One region of the Brevundimonas sp. AVps23W genome, then DNA from elsewhere that is predicted to be linked to it. Evidence: riboswitches for the same ligand, from Rfam matches in the RefSeq annotation. Region 1 holds a riboswitch; the other holds the start of a gene.
What was found. Region 1 has a riboswitch for cobalamin ahead of metE (5-methyltetrahydropteroyltriglutamate--homocysteine S-methyltransferase). Riboswitches for the same ligand answer to the same signal wherever they lie in the genome.
Positions count from the first base shown of each region.

Region 1 (9,432 bases):
GCGGCAACTTCGGCCTGATGGATCAGCAGGCCGCCTTGCAGTGGGTGCATCGGAACATCGCGGCCTTCGGCGGAGACCCGGCCAATGTGACCCTGTTCGCCGAGAGCGCGGGGGCGTGGTCGGCCTGCTACCTGATGGCCTCGCCCAAGTCAGAAGGCCTGTATCAACGCGTCATCCTGCAAAGCAGCGGCTGCCTGGAGCCGTCATCCCTGGTCAGCGCTCAGGATGCGGCGACGTCGGGTCCCTTGTTTGCTGATCGCCTGGGCTGCACCGGCGTAGATCAGGTCGCCTGCCTCAAGGCCCTGCCGGCCTGGCGGCTGTCGCGCGCGCCGTCCGTGAGGGCGGGGATCAACGGACCGGGGTCGTGGGGACCGGTCCATACCGACGCGACGGTGCCTGAGAACCTGGCCTTGGCGATCCACGAGGGCCGGTTCACCCGCGTACCGGTCATCGTCGGCACGAACCTGGACGAAGGGCGGCTGTTCGCCAACGAGGTCAAGGACATGGATCGCTACCAGAAGGAGACGATCTGGATGTACGGCGACGTCGGTCCCCGCGTCCTGGACCGTTACCCGGTCGGTCCCGACGGCCCCGCCTACGCCATCGCCGCCAACTTCACCGACCAAAGGTTCGCCTGTCCGTCCCAGGCCTTGCGTCGCCAACTGTCACGCTATGTGCCGGTCTGGGGTTACGAGTTCGCGGATCGTGGCGCGCCCTTCGTCCTGCCGGACTGGATCGTGGGACTGGATCTCGGCGCCTATCACGCCGGCGAACTGGCCTATGTGTTCGGGACCAGTTGGGTGTTCGCCGATGTGAAGCGGTTCACGCCGAAGCAGAAGGCCCTGTCCGAGCGGATGCAGAGCCTGTGGGCCGGTTTCGGCCAGAAAGACTTCGGCCCCGACTGGCCCCGCGTCGAGGTTTCCGGCCCGGTACGGGTGTTCAGCCCCGACGGCGACAGGCTGGTCGCCGACTTCTTTGACCGCCACCACTGCGACTTCTGGGACGGCACCCCGTTCGGCGCCGTCCAATAGTCAGAGGAACCGCACCGTCACGCCCGGCTTGACCTTGTCGGCCAGGGTCCAGGCGTCCCAGTTGGTCAGGCGGACGCAGCCGTGCGAGGCGGTCTTGCCTACCAGATGCGGGTCAGGCGTGCCGTGAATGCCGTAGCTGGGTTTGTTCAGGTCGATCCAGACCACGCCCACCGGATTGTTGGGCCCCGGCTTGACCACCACCCTGCGGTCCAGGTCGCCGTAGCTCAGCTTGGAGGGGTCATAGGTATAGTCGGGATTGCGGGCGACGCCGTTGACCTTGACCGTGCCGGTCGGGGTCGGATTGTCGCCGCTGCCTATCGTGGCGGGGAAATAGGCGATCAGCTTGCCGTCGGCGTCGAAAGCCTTGACCGCCCCCTCGGCCTTGTCGACGTCGATACGGTCCACTTCGACGGGTAGGGGTTTTGTGTTCACAGCCGGAACGACTAGGGCCTGCCCAGCCCGATTGAAGTCCGCGCCGGGGTTCATGGCCCGCAGCAGTTCTTCCGTGACATGGAAACGCTCGGCCAAGGCCTCCACGATATTGGCGTAGCCCATGAAGGACGCCTCGCCCTGAGCCTGCAAGTCCGTCGGCACCTTGCCCATATAGGGGCCGGCCAGATCCTGTTGCGTGATCCGGTAGGTGGTCGTCACGGCGCCGACACCCGCCGCCCGCAGACGGCCCATCACATTCGAGTCCAGCTCTCCGGTCGCCGGCAGGCCTTGGGATTCCTTAAAGGCGGCGATCGCCTGGCGCATATTGGAGCCCGCCAGACCGTCGATGGCGCCGGGCGAAAAGCGCGCCCGCTCCAGCAGGACTTGCGCGCGGACCAGGGCAGGGTCGGGACGGGCGGGGTTTTCCGCGCTGGTCGGGGCGGCGTCGGACGGCGGCGGCGAATAGGCGCTGTTCTCGATGGCGTCGCGGGACAGCGGACCGTCATTCTGTACGTCGGCGGCCGGGGCTGACGCCCCTTCGTCGGCGGGCGGCGAGCAGGCGGCCAGGCTCAGGATTACAAGGCTGGGGACCAGGCAGGCGAAGCGGTTCAAGTTCAGTTCTCTTCGCCGGTGGCCGGGTCGGTCGCGGTCTCGCCGGAGTTGCTCGAGCCTTTTGCGCCCTTGGGCTCAGTGGCGGGGCGCGGCGGCTCGCCGTCCCGGTCGGGGCGCAGGTTTTCGTTCTCGACCTTTCGGTCGTCTGGTCGGGCGTCGGTCATGGTGCGTGTCTCCGGCGGAGCAGTCTCCGTCATGAGCTAACGCACGCGCCGCCGCGCGGCTCCCGGTGGTCACCGATCTCAACGCCCGTTCACCATGCTGGTGAACCGTACCGCAACGGGACACGGTGTAGGACCGCGTCTGGACCGGGCCTTGCTGCACAGGGCCCAATGAGGACGCGAATGCCCGAAACGCTACAGGTCGAGATCATCAAGGCGGAGGCGATGGATGCCGCCGCGATCACTCTGTGGCGCGACTGGACCGCGACCAATCCGTCTCTTCAAAGCCCGTACTTCCGCTGGGACTATACGCAGATCGCCGCCCGGGTCTGTCCGGGCGCTGCGGTCGCGGTGTTTCGGTGCGGCGGCAGGATCGTCGGCTTCTTCCCGTATCAGAAGCGTGGTGGATCGGTGCAGCCGCTGGGCGCGCCGATGAACGACTATCACGGCGTGATCGCCGCCGAGGGCGAGGTCATCACCTTGGAAGAGGTGGCGCATCTGCTGAAGGCGCGCAGGCTGAACGTGCCGGGCTGGATCGGCGCCGGCGAGACGGGGCAGGCACGCGAGACCGTCCAGGTCTCCATGCCGGAAACCGGCTTCGACGCCTGGTACGCCGAGCGCCGCTCGACCTTCGGCAAATACTTCAAGGACAAGGAACGGGCGCGCCGCAGCCTGGAGAACGAACTGGGCCCTGTCCGTGTCGAACACGGCCTGCGGGATTCCGCCCTGCTGGATCATTTGATCGACCTGAAGGCGGCGCAGTACCGCCGGTCGGGACTGCACGACATCTTCGCCTGCGGCTGGACCCGTGATCTGCTCCATGCCCTGATGGCGACGCCGACGTCTGACTTCGGCGCGTCGATGGCGGCCATGTATGCGGGCGAGAAACTGGTGGCGGTCGAGTTCTCTCTCCATGCCGGTCGTCACCACCACTTCTGGTTCCCGGTCTACGAGCCCAGTCTGGCGCGCTGTTCGCCCGGCATCTTGTTGAGCATGGACACGATGCGGTTGTCGGCGGCCGACGGTTTCCGCGTCTTCGACTTCGGTTTCGAGGGCGAGAGCTACAAGAAGTATTTCGTCAACGCCCGTCAGACGGTGCGCGAGGCGGTGGTGATGCGGCCGGGCCTTGCTCAGCTTCTCGGCGACGCAGCCGTGGGGGCGCTGGATCGCAGCGGCGCGAGGGGCGAGGCCTTGCGCGCGTCGCTGCGCCGTCGCTGGTCCACCATCGAGGCCTGCGAGGCCTCGCCGGTCGGGCGTCTGCGCGGCGCGGCCGTCGCCGTTCGCTCGGCCGTCCACAAAGCCGCCGCCCGGAAACAGACGTCGGCCCGCGTCGCCCACGTCTAGGGCCGAGCATGAGCGAGCCCCGCACCCGCTAACCCGGCCCCATCGCAGAGGCCCGGATCCACCCGCACAGTCTTGTTGATCAAGGCTTCGCCGAGGATGCGGCCTTGGCCGCTGTGCTGGATCGCTACCCGGCCGATCTGTTCGACATCAACCTGTACGACTACGACGGCGCGGGAAACGGGTGGGAGCGATGAAGAGCCGGATCGCCAAGTTTGAACGCGATTTCGAACCCCGTCTCGGCGTCGCCGACGGCGTGGGCGCGTTGGGACGCCCGGTTAATTCGAGTTCATGACCTCGAGTTAAAATGACTCCCCGCAGTCGGGCGCGCACCTTTCTCTCGTAATCGGGAAAGGGAAGGCCGAACATGAAGACCGCATTGATCGCCGCCGCCGGAGTCTCCGCACTGATCGGACTCGCGGCCGCCGCGCCCGCTTTCGCCGGCGAAGTCGAGATCCGCAACGCCGTGGCGCGCGTGATTGTCATCGTCGAGGATCGTCAGGACATCGGCGTCGAAGTGACGCAAGGTCGTTCGCGTCTGCCGGCCGTCCAGGTGCGCCGCAATGGTCGCGACGTCGAGATCGACGGCGGGCTGCGCCGCAATGGCCTCTGGGGCCGGAGCGACGGCATACGCAACTGCAACTCAGGCCGCGCCGACGCGGCCCAGCCCGGCCAGGGCGCCACCGTCGAAGTGCGGGACCTGGGTCGCATCCGTCTGGAGGACGCGCCTCTGATCGTGGTGCGAACACCGCGTGATGTGGAAGTCAGCGCCGGCGGCGCCGTCTTCGGCGCCGTGGGACGCGGCGCGCGATCTGTCGAGCTGGACAGCGGCGGATGCGGAACCTGGACCATCGCCAATGTGGACGGCTCGCTCGAGCTGGGCGTCGGCGGGTCAGGCTCCGTTCGCGCCGGCACATCCCGCTCGCTGGAAGCCAATGTGGGCGGATCGGGCTCGATCTCCGCCGGGGCGACCGGAAACCTCAAGACGGCGGTCGGTGGCTCGGGCAGCGTCGAGGTGGCCAGCGCCAATGGTCGCGGCGACGTCTCCATCGGCGGTTCCGGCGGCGTCAATATTCGGCAGGGTCGAATGGACAAGCTGTCGGTGGCCATCGGAGGCTCCGGCGACGTCCGCTTCGGCGGGACCACGCGCGACCTCAGCGTCGCCATCGCGGGATCGGGCGATGTTCGCGTCGCCGCCGCGACCGGCGCAGTATCCCGTTCCATCGTCGGATCCGGAACGGTTCATATCGGGCGCTAAGACCCGTCTCTCCGCCGCGAGAGGAAAGGCCCCCGGTCGTGGAACCCCGGGGGCCTTTTTCGTGTCCCAAGCAAAGAAAAAGCCCCGGCGGATCGCTCCGCCGGGGCTTCGGCTTTCAGGAAACCTGAAAGACTTAGAAGGCGCTCAGGACGCTCGCGATCGACGAGCCGCTCAGGCCGGCGCCGGCGCGGTCACGTGCTTGCAGACCACCGCCGAAGCTGTAACGCAGGCCCAGCGACCAGGTGTCGATGTCCAGCGAGTCGATGTCGGCGCGGGTGTAGGAGGCGGCGACCGAGAAGGGGGTTTTCTCGATTTCGTACTCGGCGCCCACGCCATAGGTCCAGGCGTCCACATCGCCGCCGGTGACGTCGAGGTTGTTGTAGCTGACGCCGGCGTTCAGGCGCAGGTTCGCCATGACATAGAAGGCGGCGTCGCCGCCCACGGTCCAGATGTCGGCGTCAATATCGTCAGCCTTCGTGTAGGCGACTTGGCCGGTCAGGGTCGCCTTGGACAGATACTTCTGGGCTTCGGCGCCGACGGTCCAGATCGGGTCGTTGCCCGAGCCGATGTCGTTGGCGGAGACGAAGGCGCCGGCGCGGACGTCCGAGGTCCACATCTTGGTCAGGTGAGCGGCGGCGGCGCCGGTGACGTCTTCTTCACCGAAGGCTTTGGTGTAGTCGACAGCGCCGTTCAGGGTCACGGTCCAGTCGGCGGCCGGCAGGGCGACGGTGCCGTCCACGGTCCAGGCGTCGGCGTCATAGTCGGTGTCGGCGAAATCGACCGAGGGGTTGGAATAGGTCACGCCGACCGAACCGACGGCGTCTTGAGCGAAGGCCGGGGCGGCGAACAGGGCGGCGGCGGCCGATGCGAGGAGGATCGTCTTCATTTTCTTTTTTCCTTAGCAGTCTCAACCCGGATGGGGATCCGAGGAGGGCGGCTGCTATCAGGACGCGACTAAGCTGAGCATTAAATCGTCGTTACATAAGTGTCTTGAAACTGCCGTGTGGCCGATCCGCCACGCCTTGTGGCTGCAATGTGTCAGGCGTGGGCGCGTCTCGGGGCAAAGGGTTAAGATCGGTCAACCATATAATCATATAAGCATATCCTTATATGTATTGACGGCACGATGGATGTCAGGCCATCTTGAGCCGTCGTGGTCTCCCCGTGTCGTTCGGCGCGTGGAGCTAAGAGGGAAGCCGGTGAGACACCGGCGCTGCCCCCGCAACTGTAAGCGGCGAGTCGAGGGTCCATCTCGTGTCACTGGCGTTCGCGCCGGGAAGGCCGGGCCCGAGGCGTCGACCCGTGAGCCAGGAGACCTGCCCCGACAGATAACGTCCTCCGGCGGGGTGTCCGGTCAGGCCGCATGCGCGCCGCCGGACCCTTGTTCGCGTCGGCGTCCGCGCGACCCTGTCCGAAGCCTGGCCACAATACAGGTTTCGAATGTCATGACCCGCCACCCCGTCCAGGTCGCCACCCTCGGCTTTCCCCGCATCGGTCCCAAAAGAGAACTGAAGATCGCGCTGGAATCCCATTGGGCCGGCAAGATCGACGCCCAGGCCCTCCAGTCCGCCGCCGCCGAGCTGCGCGGCCTGACCTGGACGCGCCAGCGCGACCTGGGGGCCGACATCGTGCCGTCCAACGACTTCTCTCTTTATGATCATGTGCTGGATCTGACCGCCATGGTCGGCGCCGTTCCTGCAGCCTATGGCTGGAGCGGGGATCGGGTCGATCTGGCCACCTACTTCGCCATGGCGCGCGGATCGCGCGGCGATGCCGAGGTCTGCACACACGGCCATGTCCATGCGAGCGGCGAGGGGGCGCCGGCGATGGAGATGACCAAATGGTTCGACACCAACTACCATTATCTCGCGCCGGAATTCACCGCCGACCAGGTGTTCCGTCTGGGCTCGACCAAGGTGTTGGACGAATATCTGGAGGCCAAGGCCCAGGGGATCGAGACCCGGCCCGTGCTGCTGGGTCCGGTCAGCTATCTGCTGCTTGGCAAGACGCGGGGCGAGGCCTTCGACGTGCTCCGCCTGCTGCCGCGCTTGCTGCCGGTCTATGCCGAGGTGCTGCGGTCATTGGCCCGCGCCGGCGCCACCTGGGTCCAGATGGACGAACCCTGCCTGGTCACGGATCTGAGCGATGAGGCGAAGGCGGCCTATGACCACGCCTACCGCGTACTGACCGACGTGACGCCGCCGATCAAACTGATGCTGACCTCCTACTTCGGGGCTCTGGGCGATAATCTGGAGACGACGCTGCGCCTGCCGGTTCACGGCCTTCACATCGATCTGATCCGGGCGCCGGAGCAACTGGCGCAAGTCGCATCGGCGACGCGGGTCGATCAGGTGCTTTCGTTGGGCGTCATCGACGGCCGCAATGTCTGGAAGGCCGACCTCAACGCCGTGCTCGACAAGGTCGAACCTCTGGTCGCTTCGGGACGCAGGGTGGTGATCGCGCCGTCCTGCTCCCTGCTGCACACGCCGATCGACCTGGAACGCGAGGCCGCGCTCGATCCCGAGATCAAGGACTGGCTGGCCTTCGCCGTCCAGAAGGTGGCCGAGCTGGCGACCCTGGCGCGGGCGCTGAACGAAGGACGAGCGGCGGTGAAGGCGGCGCTGGACGCCTCGACCGCCTCCGTCGCTTCGCGTCGCACCTCGCCCCGCATCAATGATCCGAAGGTTCAGGCTCGTGCGGCGGATGCCGACCCGGCCCTGGCGCGCCGGACCTCCTGCTTTGAGATACGCCGCCAGGTCCAGCAACGGCGTCTGAACCTGCCAGCCTATCCGACCACCACCATCGGCTCCTTCCCCCAGACGGCCGAAGTCCGCAAAGCCCGCGCCGACCACGGCAAGGGCGTCATCGACGATGCGGCCTACGCTCGCTTCCTGCGCGAGGAGACGGCGCGGACGGTGAAGTGGCAGGAGGACCTGGGTCTGGACGTGCTGGTTCACGGCGAGTTCGAACGTAACGACATGGTCCAGTATTTCGGGGAGCAACTGTCCGGCTTCGTCTTCACCAAGGCGGCCTGGGTGCAATCCTATGGCTCGCGCTGCGTCCGCCCGCCGATCATCTTCGGCGACGTGTCGCGGCCCAGGCCGATGACGGTGGAATGGTGGCGCTACGCCCAGTCCCTGACCGACCGTCCGATGAAGGGGATGTTGACGGGCCCGGTGACCATCCTGAACTGGTCCTTCGTGCGCGACGACCAGCCGCGCAGCACCACCTGCCGCCAGATCGCCTTCGCCATTCGCGACGAGGTGACGGATCTGGAGACAGCCGGCGCCGCGGTGATCCAGATCGACGAGGCGGCCTTGCGCGAGGGCCTGCCCCTGCGCCGCGCCGACTGCGCTGACTATCTCGACTGGGCGGTCGAAAGCTTCCGCATCACAGCCTCGGGGGTCAGGGACGAGACTCAGATCCACACCCACATGTGCTATTCGGAGTTCAACGACATCATACAGTCCATCGGGGCCATGGATGCGGACGTCATCTCCATCGAGACCTCACGCTCGAAGATGGAGCTGCTCGACGCCTTCTCCGACTATCGCTATCCGGCCGAGATTGGGCCGGGCGTCTATGACATCCACTCGCCGCGCGTCCCGTCGGTGGATGAGATGGCGGCGCTGCTGTCGGCGGCGGCAGGCAAGCTGCCGGCGGATCGGCTGTGGGTGAACCCTGACTGCGGCCTGAAGACCCGCGCCTGGCCGGAGACCGAGGCGGCGCTAAATAATATGGTCTCGGCGGCCCGGAGCGCACGGGAAGGGGTGCTGAGCGGAGATTGGACGTAACGACATTCTGGGCGTCCGGCGGAGCGTTTTGGCGCTCCGCCGCAGGGCGAAAATCAGCCTGACGAAATCCTGTCACAGCACCGGTTTGCGCGCTTGACGAAATCAGAATCGATAGGCATAAGCCACCACTCTTGTTGGACCGGCTGTGCAGTTCGCTGCAAACGCGGTTCGCAGGAACGACCTAAGTCACTGTTCTTTGCAGCTTCTTGGGACTTCAACGGCCTTCGCGGGCAACTGCGTGGGCCGATCGTTTTTGCGGATTTGCGTTCCCTGAGGGCTATATGCCCGAAGGCCTTCGGTCTTTGAAATGGTTCACAGGGACGCGGTCCTCCGACCGCATTGGAAGTAAGCACCGATATGGATCAAAGCATCCGCATCAGGCTCAAGGCCTTTGATCACCGCGTCCTCGATTTTTCGACGCGCGAGATCGTTAATACCGCCAAGCGCACCGGCGCGACCGTTCGCGGTCCGATTCCGCTGCCGACCCTGATCGAGAAATTCACCGTGAACCGCTCTCCGCACGTCGATAAGAAGTCGCGTGAGCAGTTTGAAATCCGCACGCACAAGCGCGTGCTCGACATCATCGACCCCACCCCGCAGACCGTGGACGCGCTCATGAAGCTCGACCTGTCCGCCGGTGTGGACGTCGAGATCAAGATTTAAAGTAGAAAGAGGCGGGATCCGATGCGCACGGGCGTGATCGCCAAGAAGCTGGGCATGACCCGCGTGTTCGCCGATGACGGCGCGCACGTACCGGTCACTGTGCTGCAGCTCGACGGCTGCCAGGTCGTCGGCCAACGTAC
Region 1 is NZ_CM178738.1:1,372,683-1,382,114, forward strand. It holds gene ACW177_RS06765 (carboxylesterase/lipase family protein) at 1-1,031, shown strand, start outside; gene ACW177_RS06770 (L,D-transpeptidase family protein) at 1,032-2,075, opposite strand; gene ACW177_RS06775 (hypothetical protein) at 2,078-2,239, opposite strand; gene ACW177_RS06780 (GNAT family N-acetyltransferase) at 2,420-3,580, shown strand; gene ACW177_RS06785 (head GIN domain-containing protein) at 3,945-4,835, shown strand; gene ACW177_RS06790 (porin) at 4,969-5,721, opposite strand; cobalamin riboswitch at 5,973-6,173, shown strand; gene metE (5-methyltetrahydropteroyltriglutamate--homocysteine S-methyltransferase) at 6,281-8,629, shown strand; gene rpsJ (30S ribosomal protein S10) at 8,987-9,292, shown strand; gene rplC (50S ribosomal protein L3) at 9,314-9,432, shown strand, end outside.

Region 2 (9,432 bases), 1.1 Mb from region 1:
CGCCGACATCCTGAGACGCGCGGCGGAGCCCTTCTTCACCACCCGTCCGGACGCCGCAGGCCTGGGTCTGTCGCAGGCCTTCGCCTTTGCGCGGCAGTCCTCGGGCGCCCTGGCCATCGACAGCGCGCCGGGCGAGGGGGCGGAAGTCTCCATCACTCTCCCTTCGCAGGCTCGGTCGCCCGAACAGGGCGTTGACCAGGTCGAAAACCGGCGATCCACAGACGAAACGGCGACCGAAACCGCGTCCTGAGCGCCTCCGACCCCTGCAAAGGTCGATTCCGAGGCCCCATATGATGCGCGGCGGTTGACCCTTGCCGGCTCGGCGCTAGTGTCCGCCCGCCTGCCCCCACGCGCCAGAAGACCAGAGGATACCATGGCCGAAGCCCCCGCCCCCTACGACGTCGTCATCATCGGCGGAGGGCCCGGCGGCTATAACGCCGCGATCCGCGCCGGCCAGCTGGGCCTGAAGGTCGCCTGCGTCGAGATGCGCGCCACCCTGGGCGGCACCTGCCTGAACGTCGGCTGCATGCCGTCCAAGGCCCTGCTCCACGCCTCGGAAATGTTCGACGCCGCCAATAGCGAGTTCGCCAAGATCGGCATCGAGGTTCAGCCCAAGCTGAACCTGGGCCAGATGCACAAGTCCAAGGACGACAGCGTCACCGCCCTGACCAAGGGGATCGAGTTCCTGTTCAAGAAGAACAAGGCCGACTGGATCAAGGGCAAGGGCAAGATCGTCGCTAAAGGCAAGGTCGAGGTGACCGCCGCCGACGGTTCGGTCCAGACCCTGGACGCCAAGAACATCGTCATCGCCACCGGCTCGGAGCCCACCCCCCTGCCCGGCGTCGCCTTCGAAGACGGCAAGGTGATCGATTCCACCGGCGCCCTGTCCCTGCCGGCCGTTCCGAAGAAGCTGATCGTGATCGGCGCCGGCATCATCGGCCTGGAGCTGGGTTCGGTCTGGCGCCGTCTGGGCGCCGAGGTGACGGTGGTCGAGTTCCTGGACCGGATCACCCCCGGCATGGACACCGAGGTCGCCACCGCCTTCCAGCGCACCCTGACCAAACAGGGCATGACGTTCAAACTGGGCGCCAAGGTCACGGCCGCCAAGTCGGTCAAGGACGGGGTCGAGCTGACGGTCGAGCCGTCGGCCGGCGGCGCCGCCGAAACCCTCAAGGGCGACGTCGTCCTGGTCGCCATCGGCCGCCGTCCCTATACGGACGGCCTGGGTCTGGAGAGCGTCGGCGTCACGCCGGACAAGCGCGGCTTCATCGACCACGACCACTTCAAGGTCGCGGATGGCGTTTGGGTGATCGGCGACGTGACCCACGGGCCGATGCTGGCGCACAAGGCGGAAGAAGACGCGGTCGCCGTGATCGACACCATCGCCGGCAAATACGGCCACGTCGACTACGCCCTGGTCCCCAGCGTGGTCTACACCTTCCCCGAAGTGGCCTGGGTCGGTCAGACCGAGGACCAGCTGAAGGCCGCCGGCGTCGCCTACAAGAAGGGCAAATTCCCCTTCACCGCCAACAGCCGCGCCAAGATCAACCACGAGACCGACGGTTTCGCCAAGGTGCTGGCCGACGCCGCCACCGACAAGGTGCTGGGCGTCCACATCATGGGCCCGCAGGCCGGCGAGATGATCCACGAAGCCGCCATCACCATGAGCTTCGGCGGCGCCTCGGAAGACATCGCCCGCACCTGCCACGCCCACCCGACCCGTTCGGAAGCCGTCCGTCAGGCGGCCATGGATGTCGAAGGTTGGATGATGCAGGCCTGATCCGCCGCGCCCAGCCGGGCGTCTGAAACGAAAAAGGCCCGCCCGGTGATCGCCGGGCGGGCCTTTTGTTTGGGTCTGTCGGGCTTCGGCTCAGGCGGCCCAGACCGTCCGGTCGTCCTGGGAATAGTCGTCCCGGCCCGGCTCGCCGACACGGAAGCGCGACACCAGATCGGCCAGCTTCTCGGCCTCCTGGCTTAGCGCCTGGTTGGCCGCAGTCGTCTGTTCGACCATGGCGGCGTTCTGCTGGGTCGTCTGGTCCATCTGGTTCACGGCGGTATTGATCTCGGCCAGACCGACGGCCTGTTCCTTGGCAGAGGCGGCGATTTCGGCCGCCAGCTGATTGATCTCCGCCACCTGGCTGATCAGGGCGGTCAGGGCGCCGCCGGTCTGGGACACCAGCCGCGCGCCTTCGCCGACGCTGGCGCTGGAAGCGGCGATCAGCCCCTTGATCTCGCGCGCGGCGTCGGCCGAGCGTTGCGCCAGGGCGCGCACTTCCGACGCCACGACGGCGAAGCCGCGACCCGCCTCGCCCGCACGGGCCGCCTCGACCCCGGCGTTCAGGGCCAGCAGATTGGTCTGGAAGGCGATTTCGTCGATCACCCCGATGATCTCGCTGATCCGGCCCGAGGTCGTTTCGATCTCGCCCATGGCGGCGGTGGTGTCGGCGATGATCTGTTCGCGCACCCCGACCCCGCCACGCGCCTGGGCCGTGATGTCGGCCGCGGACTGGGCGCCCTCGGCCGTCTTGCGAACCGTCACGGTGATCTGGTCCAGGGCGGCGGCGGTCTGTTCCAGGGTGGCGGCCTGGCGTTCGGTGCGGCGCGACAGGTCGTCGGTGGCGCCTGAAACCTCCGTGGTTCCCGCCCGCATGGCGCCGACCAGGTCGATGATGTCGGCCATGGTCACGGACAGGGTCTCGGCGGCGGCGTTATAGTCGTCCTTCAGCTTGCGGCTGCGCTCGGCGAAGGCGGCGGTGATCCGGTGGCTCAGGTCGCCGCGCGCCAGGGCCGCCAGCCCGTCGCCCAGGGCTTCGACCACCACAGCGTCCTCCTCGGCCAGACGTTCGCGCTCGGCCTCGCCGGCGGCGCGGGTGGCGCGGGCGGTCTCGCGCATGGCCTCGGCCTCTGCCTCGGTCTCCTTCTGGCGGACGGCGGCGTCGCGGAAGGCGATGACGGCTCGCGCGATCTGGCCGATGTCGTCGCCGCGCGAGACCCAGGGGGCGTCGAAATCGGTACGGCCTTGACGCAGGGCCTCCATCCGCTCGCACAGGGCCTTCAACGGCGAGAACATGCGGCGCGAGGCGATCAGACAGCCGCCGACCACCAGCAGGGTCACGATCACGCCGCAGACGAGCAGGCCGATCATCATATGGTTCACCGAGGCCATGAAATCGGTCTTGGGAATGCCGACATAAAGGACGCCGATGGTCTGGCCTGCGGCGTTCTTGATGGGATCATAGGCGACGAAATAGGGCTTGCCCAAAATCTCAGCCTGACCGCGATAGGTTTTGCCGGACTTCAGCACAGCGTCATAGACGGGGCCGGGCTTGAGCTTGGTGCCGACGGCGCGAGACCCGTCGTCCTTGACCACATTGGTCGTGACCCGCAGGTCGTTCATGAAGACTGTCGCCGTGCCGCCGACCAGGGCCTTGATCCGATCCACCGGCTCGTCAAAGTCGTTCATGGGGGTGGAGCCGACATAGAGTTTGCCATCGCGCGCAGAGAAACCGTCGCCATAGTCGGCCAGCACGTCCCAGGCGACGCGCATATTGGCTTCCTGGCGTTCAGCGGCGCTGGCCTCCGCATCGCGGCTCAACAAGACCACAGCCACGGCCAACAAGGTCGCGGTCAGGGCCGCCAGGGCGATGACCACCATCAAGGCCGTCTTGGCCGAAAGGGACAGGGCGCTGAGTTTCATCGTCGAATCCCGAAGGAAAGCCCACTGTGATCGCGAACGGCCCATCTGTCACGGATAAGGTTAAAACTTCCAACTTGGATGTATTGTAAACTACCTCGCCGCCATCATGCCCTTGAGCCGATAGAGAGCCTCCAGAGCCTCGCGCGGGGTCAGAGCGTCCGGGTCCACATCCCCTAGCGCGACTTCGACCGGCGAAGGGGCGAGGACCGGCGCCGGTTCCGCAGCGGCGAACAGGGGCAGGTCGTCCAGGCGCGCCGTCGCGGCCTTCTCGCCCTCCAGCCGCTCCAGCACCGATTTCGCCCGCGCCACGACCGCCAACGGCACCCCGGCCAGCTTGGCCACCTGCACCCCATAGGATCGGTCCGCCGCCCCCGGCGCCGCCTCGTGCAGGAAGACCAGATCCCCGTTCCATTCCTTGGCCGTCATGGACAGATTGCAGACGTGGTCCAACCGCGCCTCCAGTTGGGCCAGCTCGTGATAATGGGTGGCGAACAGGGTGCGGGCGCGATTGACGTCGTGCAGGGCCTCGGCCGTGGCCCAGGCGATGGCCAGGCCGTCGTAGGTCGCGGTGCCGCGCCCGATCTCGTCCAAGACGACAAAACTGCGCGGCGTGGCCTGGGTCAGGATGGCGGCGGTCTCGACCATCTCCATCATGAAGGTGGAGCGGCCGCGCGCCAGATCGTCCCCGGCCCCGACGCGGCTGAACAGCCTATCCACCACGCCCAGCCGCATCGACCGCGCCGGCACGAAGGCCCCGGCCTGGGCCAGGATCACCAACAGGGCGTTCTGGCGCAGGAAGGTCGACTTACCCGCCATGTTCGGCCCGGTGACGATGGCCAGGCGAGCGCAATCCGATCCGGAGCCGTCCAGACGCGCATTGTTGGGCGTATAGGCGTCGCCTGCGGCCTTGACCGCCGCCTCGACCACCGGATGACGCCCGGCCTCGACGGAAAAGACCAGACTGTCGTCCACCACCGGCCGGGTCGCCCCGACCTCCTGCGCCCATTCCGACAGGGCCGCGTGGGCGTCCAGCTCGGCCAGGGCCTCGGCCACCGCCTGCAGCGGCTGAGCCAGCCGCGCGACCTCGCGCCGCCAGCCTTCGAAGATTTCGGCCTCGATGGCCAGGGCGCGATGGCCGGCCTGGCTGATCTTGGCGTCCAGTTCCGACAGTTCGACGGTGGTGAACCGCACCTGGCTGGCCAGGGTCTGGCGATGGATAAACGGACTGTCCGGCCCGGCCCGCAGCAGGCCTTCCGCCGCCTTGGCCGAGGTTTCCAGGAAATAGCCCAGGACGGCGTTGTGCTTGACCTTGAAGGCCACGCCGGATTCCGCGACCGCCCGCGCCTCCAGATCGGCGACCACCCGTCGGCTGTCGTCGCGCAGGGTGCGGGCGGCGTCCAGTTCGGGCCGATAGTCGGGACGCACAAAGCCGCCGTCGCGCGCCAGATGCGAGGGCTCGTCCACCAGACCGTCGATCAGATCAGCCTTTAGCCGCGAGACCTCGGGCGACAGGCTCAGCCGGTCCAGGGCCAGGGCGATGCGGCGCGGCTGACCCGTGATCGGATCCACCTGACCGACGAACAGGCCCGCGATCCCCTCGGCGATCGACAGGCCCACGCGCACGGCCGCCAGATCGCGCGGCCCCCCGCGTCCCAGCGCCAGTCGCCCCACCGCGCGCGCCACATCGGCCGAAGCCTTCAGACCGTCGCGCAGATCGCGCCGCAGATCGCGCCGCTCCAGCAGCCATTCGACCGCGTCGAGTTGTTCGTTGATCGCCAGCGGATCGCGCAGCGGCCGGGCGATCCGCTCCGCCAGGGCCCGCGCCCCGCCCGAGGTGACGGTCCGGTCGATACAGGCCAGCAGCGAGCCTTCGCGCTCGCCCCTCTGCGTCCGGTCGATCTCCAGACTGGTCCGCGTCGCCGGGTCGATGGCCAGAAAGCCGCTTTCGCCCAGCCGACGCGGCGGGGCCAGGGCCGGGACCTTGCCGGCCTGGGTCGTCTCCAGATAGGCGGCGATCAGACCGAGCGCCGAAATCTCCGCCTCTTCAAAGGCGCCGAAACCATCAAGCGCCGCAACGCCGTACAACCGCTCGACCCGCGCCTGGGCCGCCTGGGGCTCAGCGATGGCGCTGGCCAGAGCCTGAACCACGCCGCCGGACCCGTCCAGGGCGTCCCGCGTCGCCGGGTCCGAATAGATCCGGTCTGTGACCAGAACCTCGGACGGTCGAAACGCCGCCAGGGCCGCGCCCAGGTCCTCCAGCGCACAGGCGACGCTGTCCACGGCGCCCGACGACAGTTCCACCACCGCCACAGCCGCCCGGCCCTTGCGCACCGCCACCGCCGCCAGCCGGTTGGCGCCCCGCGCGTCCAGCAGACTGTCCTCGGTCAGGGTGCCGGGCGTCACCACCCGCACCACGCCGCGATGGACCACGGCCTTGCCGCCGCGCTTCTTGGCCTCGGCGGGGTCTTCCAGCTGTTCGCAGATGGCGACCTTGTGTCCCAGGCGGATCAGCCGGGCCAGATAGCCCTCCATGGCGTGAACCGGCACCCCGGCCATGGGAATGTCCTCGCCCTGGTGCTTGCCCCGCTTGGTCAGGGTGATGCCCAGGGCCGCCGCCGCCACCTCGGCGTCCTTGAAGAACAGCTCGTAGAAATCCCCCATGCGGAAGAACAGGATGGCGTCCGGCTGTCCGGCCTTGGCCGTCAGATACTGCGCCATGAACGGCGTCGCCCCCTCCAGGGAGGCGGCGACTTCGGGCGAATGTTCGGGGGTCGGGAAAGCGGGCGCGTTCATGTGCTGTCAGGGTGACGGATCGCAGCCGACCGCTCAAGCCCGTTAAGCCGCCCTTGCACAAGCTTGTCGCCCCTGCGATAGGCCGCGTCAGGCGGTTAAGGGAACACGGTGAGACACCGTGGCTGTGCCCGCAACTGTAGGCGGCGAGAGCGTCGTCCGTCCGGGGTCTCGACCTCGGCGCCACTGGGAAACTGGGAAGGCGAGGACGGCGGTTTATGACCCGCAAGCCAGGAGACCTGGCCGCCTGTGTCGCTCGTCCGCTGTCCGGGACCAGACAGAGGCGCGGGGACTTCTCGTCGCAGCGACCCGATCTTGCGCCGTCCGGACCCTTCAGGCCCGGCGGATCGGCTCGCTCATACCGGTTCCTCGCGCGCACTCGCGGAGCCGAAATCGGGGATTCTCGCTCAATGAAGCGCTCCATACTTCTCTCCACGGCGGCGATGGCCGCCGCCTTCGCCGCGCCCGCCCTGGCGGCCGACGATGCGACGTCGCTGGACGAAGTCGTCGTCACCGCCACCCGCCTGCCCGCCGTCGTCGCCGACACGCCCGGCGCACGCGTCATCGACTCCAAGACTATCGAACAGCGCGGCGCGGTCTTCGCCTCCGACATCCTGTCCGACATCCCCGGCCTGTCGGTGACCCGTTCAGGGGCTTTCGGCGGCGTGGCCCAGGTGCGGATGCGCGGCGCCACGCCCGGCAAGACCCTGGTCCTGGTCGACGGCGCGCCGGTCAATGACGCCTCCGAGGTCAACGGCGCCTATGACTTTTCCGGCTTTGAGTTGGGCGACATCGACCGGATCGAGGTCCTGTCCGGTCCCCAGTCGTCGCTGTGGGGCTCCGACGCCATCGGCGGGGTGATTTCCTTCACCACCAAGGAGATCGACGGCCTGCGCGCCGAGGCCGAGGCCGGCAGCTATGACACCGTGCGCGGCCGACTGGCGGCGGGCGTCGCCAACGAGACCTGGGCCCTGGGCGCCTATGTCTCGCATTTCGACACCGACGGCATCTCTGCGGCGGACGAGGCCGACGGCAACCCCGAGGCTGACGGTTTCACCAACACCACCCTGGGCGTGAAGGGGCGTTACGCCGTCTCCGACACGGTCAAGTTCGACGGCTCGGCCCGCTGGTCCAAGAGCGAGGCGGATCTGGACGGCTATCCCGCCCCGACCTACGCCCTGGCCGACACCGACGACAGCCAGGAGTCCGAACAATGGTCCGGCTTCGGCCGTCTCAGCCTGGCGGCTCTGGGCCTGAGCCATCAGTTCAGCGTCTCGGCCTCAGACATCCAGCGCGACACCTTCAGCGACTATCCCTCGACCTATGAGGCCAACCGCCAAGCCTACCGCTGGCAGGCCGACGGCGCGACCGGCGCCGTGACCTATGCCTTCGGCGCCGAGCGCGAGGAGAGCGAAGGCAGCGTCTCCACCGGCGCGAAACAGGACCTGGGCACGACCTCGGTCTTCGCCACCGGCCGCTACGCCGTCACCGAGGCGCTCAGCGTCACCGGCGGCCTGCGGTTCGACGACACCGACGACTTCGGCTCCAAGACCACGGGCCGCATCTCGGCGGCCTATGATCTGGCCGGCGGCTTCATCCTGTCCGGCGCCTATGGCACCGGCTTCAAGGCGCCGTCGATCAGCCAGGCGGTCTGCGACTTCTGCTATTCGTCGGTCCCCGTCCCCACGCTGAAGCCGGAAACGGCCGACAGCGTCGAGATCGCCCTCGGCTGGGCCTCCGCCGACGGCCGGTTCGATGGTCGCGCCACCCTGTACCGGCTGAATATCGAGGACCAGATCACCTATTTCACCGATCAAGCGACCTACGACAGCTACTACGTCAACATCGCCAAGACCCGTTCCGACGGCATCGAGTTGGAAGGCCGCGCCTTGCTCGGCGGCGGGTTCGACCTGACCCTGGCCTATGCCTGGACCGACGCCGAGGATCGCTCGACCGGCGCCCGCCTGCTGCGCGTGCCCGAACATGCCGGTTCGGCGACCCTGGGCTGGAGCGGTGATCGGCTGTCGGGCGCCCTGACCGTCCGCGCCGAGGGCGATCAGGACGATTCGGGCGGCGTACGCGACAGCTTCGTCACCGCCAATCTGAACGCGGCCTATCAGCTGACGGATCAGGTCGCCCTGACGGCCCGTGTCGAGAACCTGGCCGACGAGCGGTACCAGCAGGTGCTGGGCTACGGCGAGCCCGGTCGCTCCGCCTATGTCGGGTTCAAGCTGCGCTACTGATGCGCACGCGGGCGTCGGCGGCGAAGGCCGCCGGCGCCTCGAGCGCCAGTTCCGACCAGTTCAGATCGGGGCTGGGCGCATGGGCGGCGGCCAGGATGGCGCGCAGCTCTGCGGCCGAGGCGACGCTGGCCACGACCCGATCCACGGCCTTCAGCGAGAAGGCGTAGGCCAGGGCCGCCTGCATCGGGTCGCAGCGCCGTTCCGCCAGGCGCCGCCGCGTGCGCGACAGAACCTGAGCATAGTCCGCCAGGTGCGGCGGCAGGTCGTCCCCGCCGAACAACAGCCCCCCCGCGAACACGGACGCCAGATGAACCTGGGCGCCGACGGCCTTGAGTTCGTCCAGAACCCCCTCCGCAGCCGCGCGCTGATCCAGAAGATTGCACGAGACCTGAACCACATCGGCCTCGAGACGTCGCGCCAGCAGGACGGGGCCATCCTCGATCTTGGCGCAGAAGCCGATGCTGCGGAACAGGCCGCGGGCTTTCAACGATTGCAGACGATCCCACAGGGCGCGGCCTTCGACGCCGGCAAGATCCGCCGCATTGTCGACCAGCAAGGCGTCACCGCGTGGCAGACCCAGTCGCTCCAGCGACCGGCGCGCCCGGGCTTCGACCCGGTCCAGGCCTTCGCTCAGGGATACGGTGCGCACCGTCACCCGGAAGGGCGAGGGAAAGGGCCAGGCCTGGCCGAGCAGGCGTTCAC
Region 2 is NZ_CM178738.1:248,057-257,488, forward strand. It holds gene ACW177_RS01185 (PAS domain-containing sensor histidine kinase) at 1-250, shown strand, start outside; gene lpdA (dihydrolipoyl dehydrogenase) at 374-1,780, shown strand; gene ACW177_RS01195 (methyl-accepting chemotaxis protein) at 1,871-3,697, opposite strand; gene mutS (DNA mismatch repair protein MutS) at 3,788-6,490, opposite strand; cobalamin riboswitch at 6,566-6,749, shown strand; gene ACW177_RS01205 (TonB-dependent receptor plug domain-containing protein) at 6,898-8,730, shown strand; gene ACW177_RS01210 (aldo/keto reductase) at 8,714-9,432, opposite strand, start outside.
Region 2: linked by a shared signal. The riboswitch ahead of ACW177_RS01205 (TonB-dependent receptor plug domain-containing protein) and the one ahead of metE (5-methyltetrahydropteroyltriglutamate--homocysteine S-methyltransferase) in region 1 are both predicted to bind cobalamin.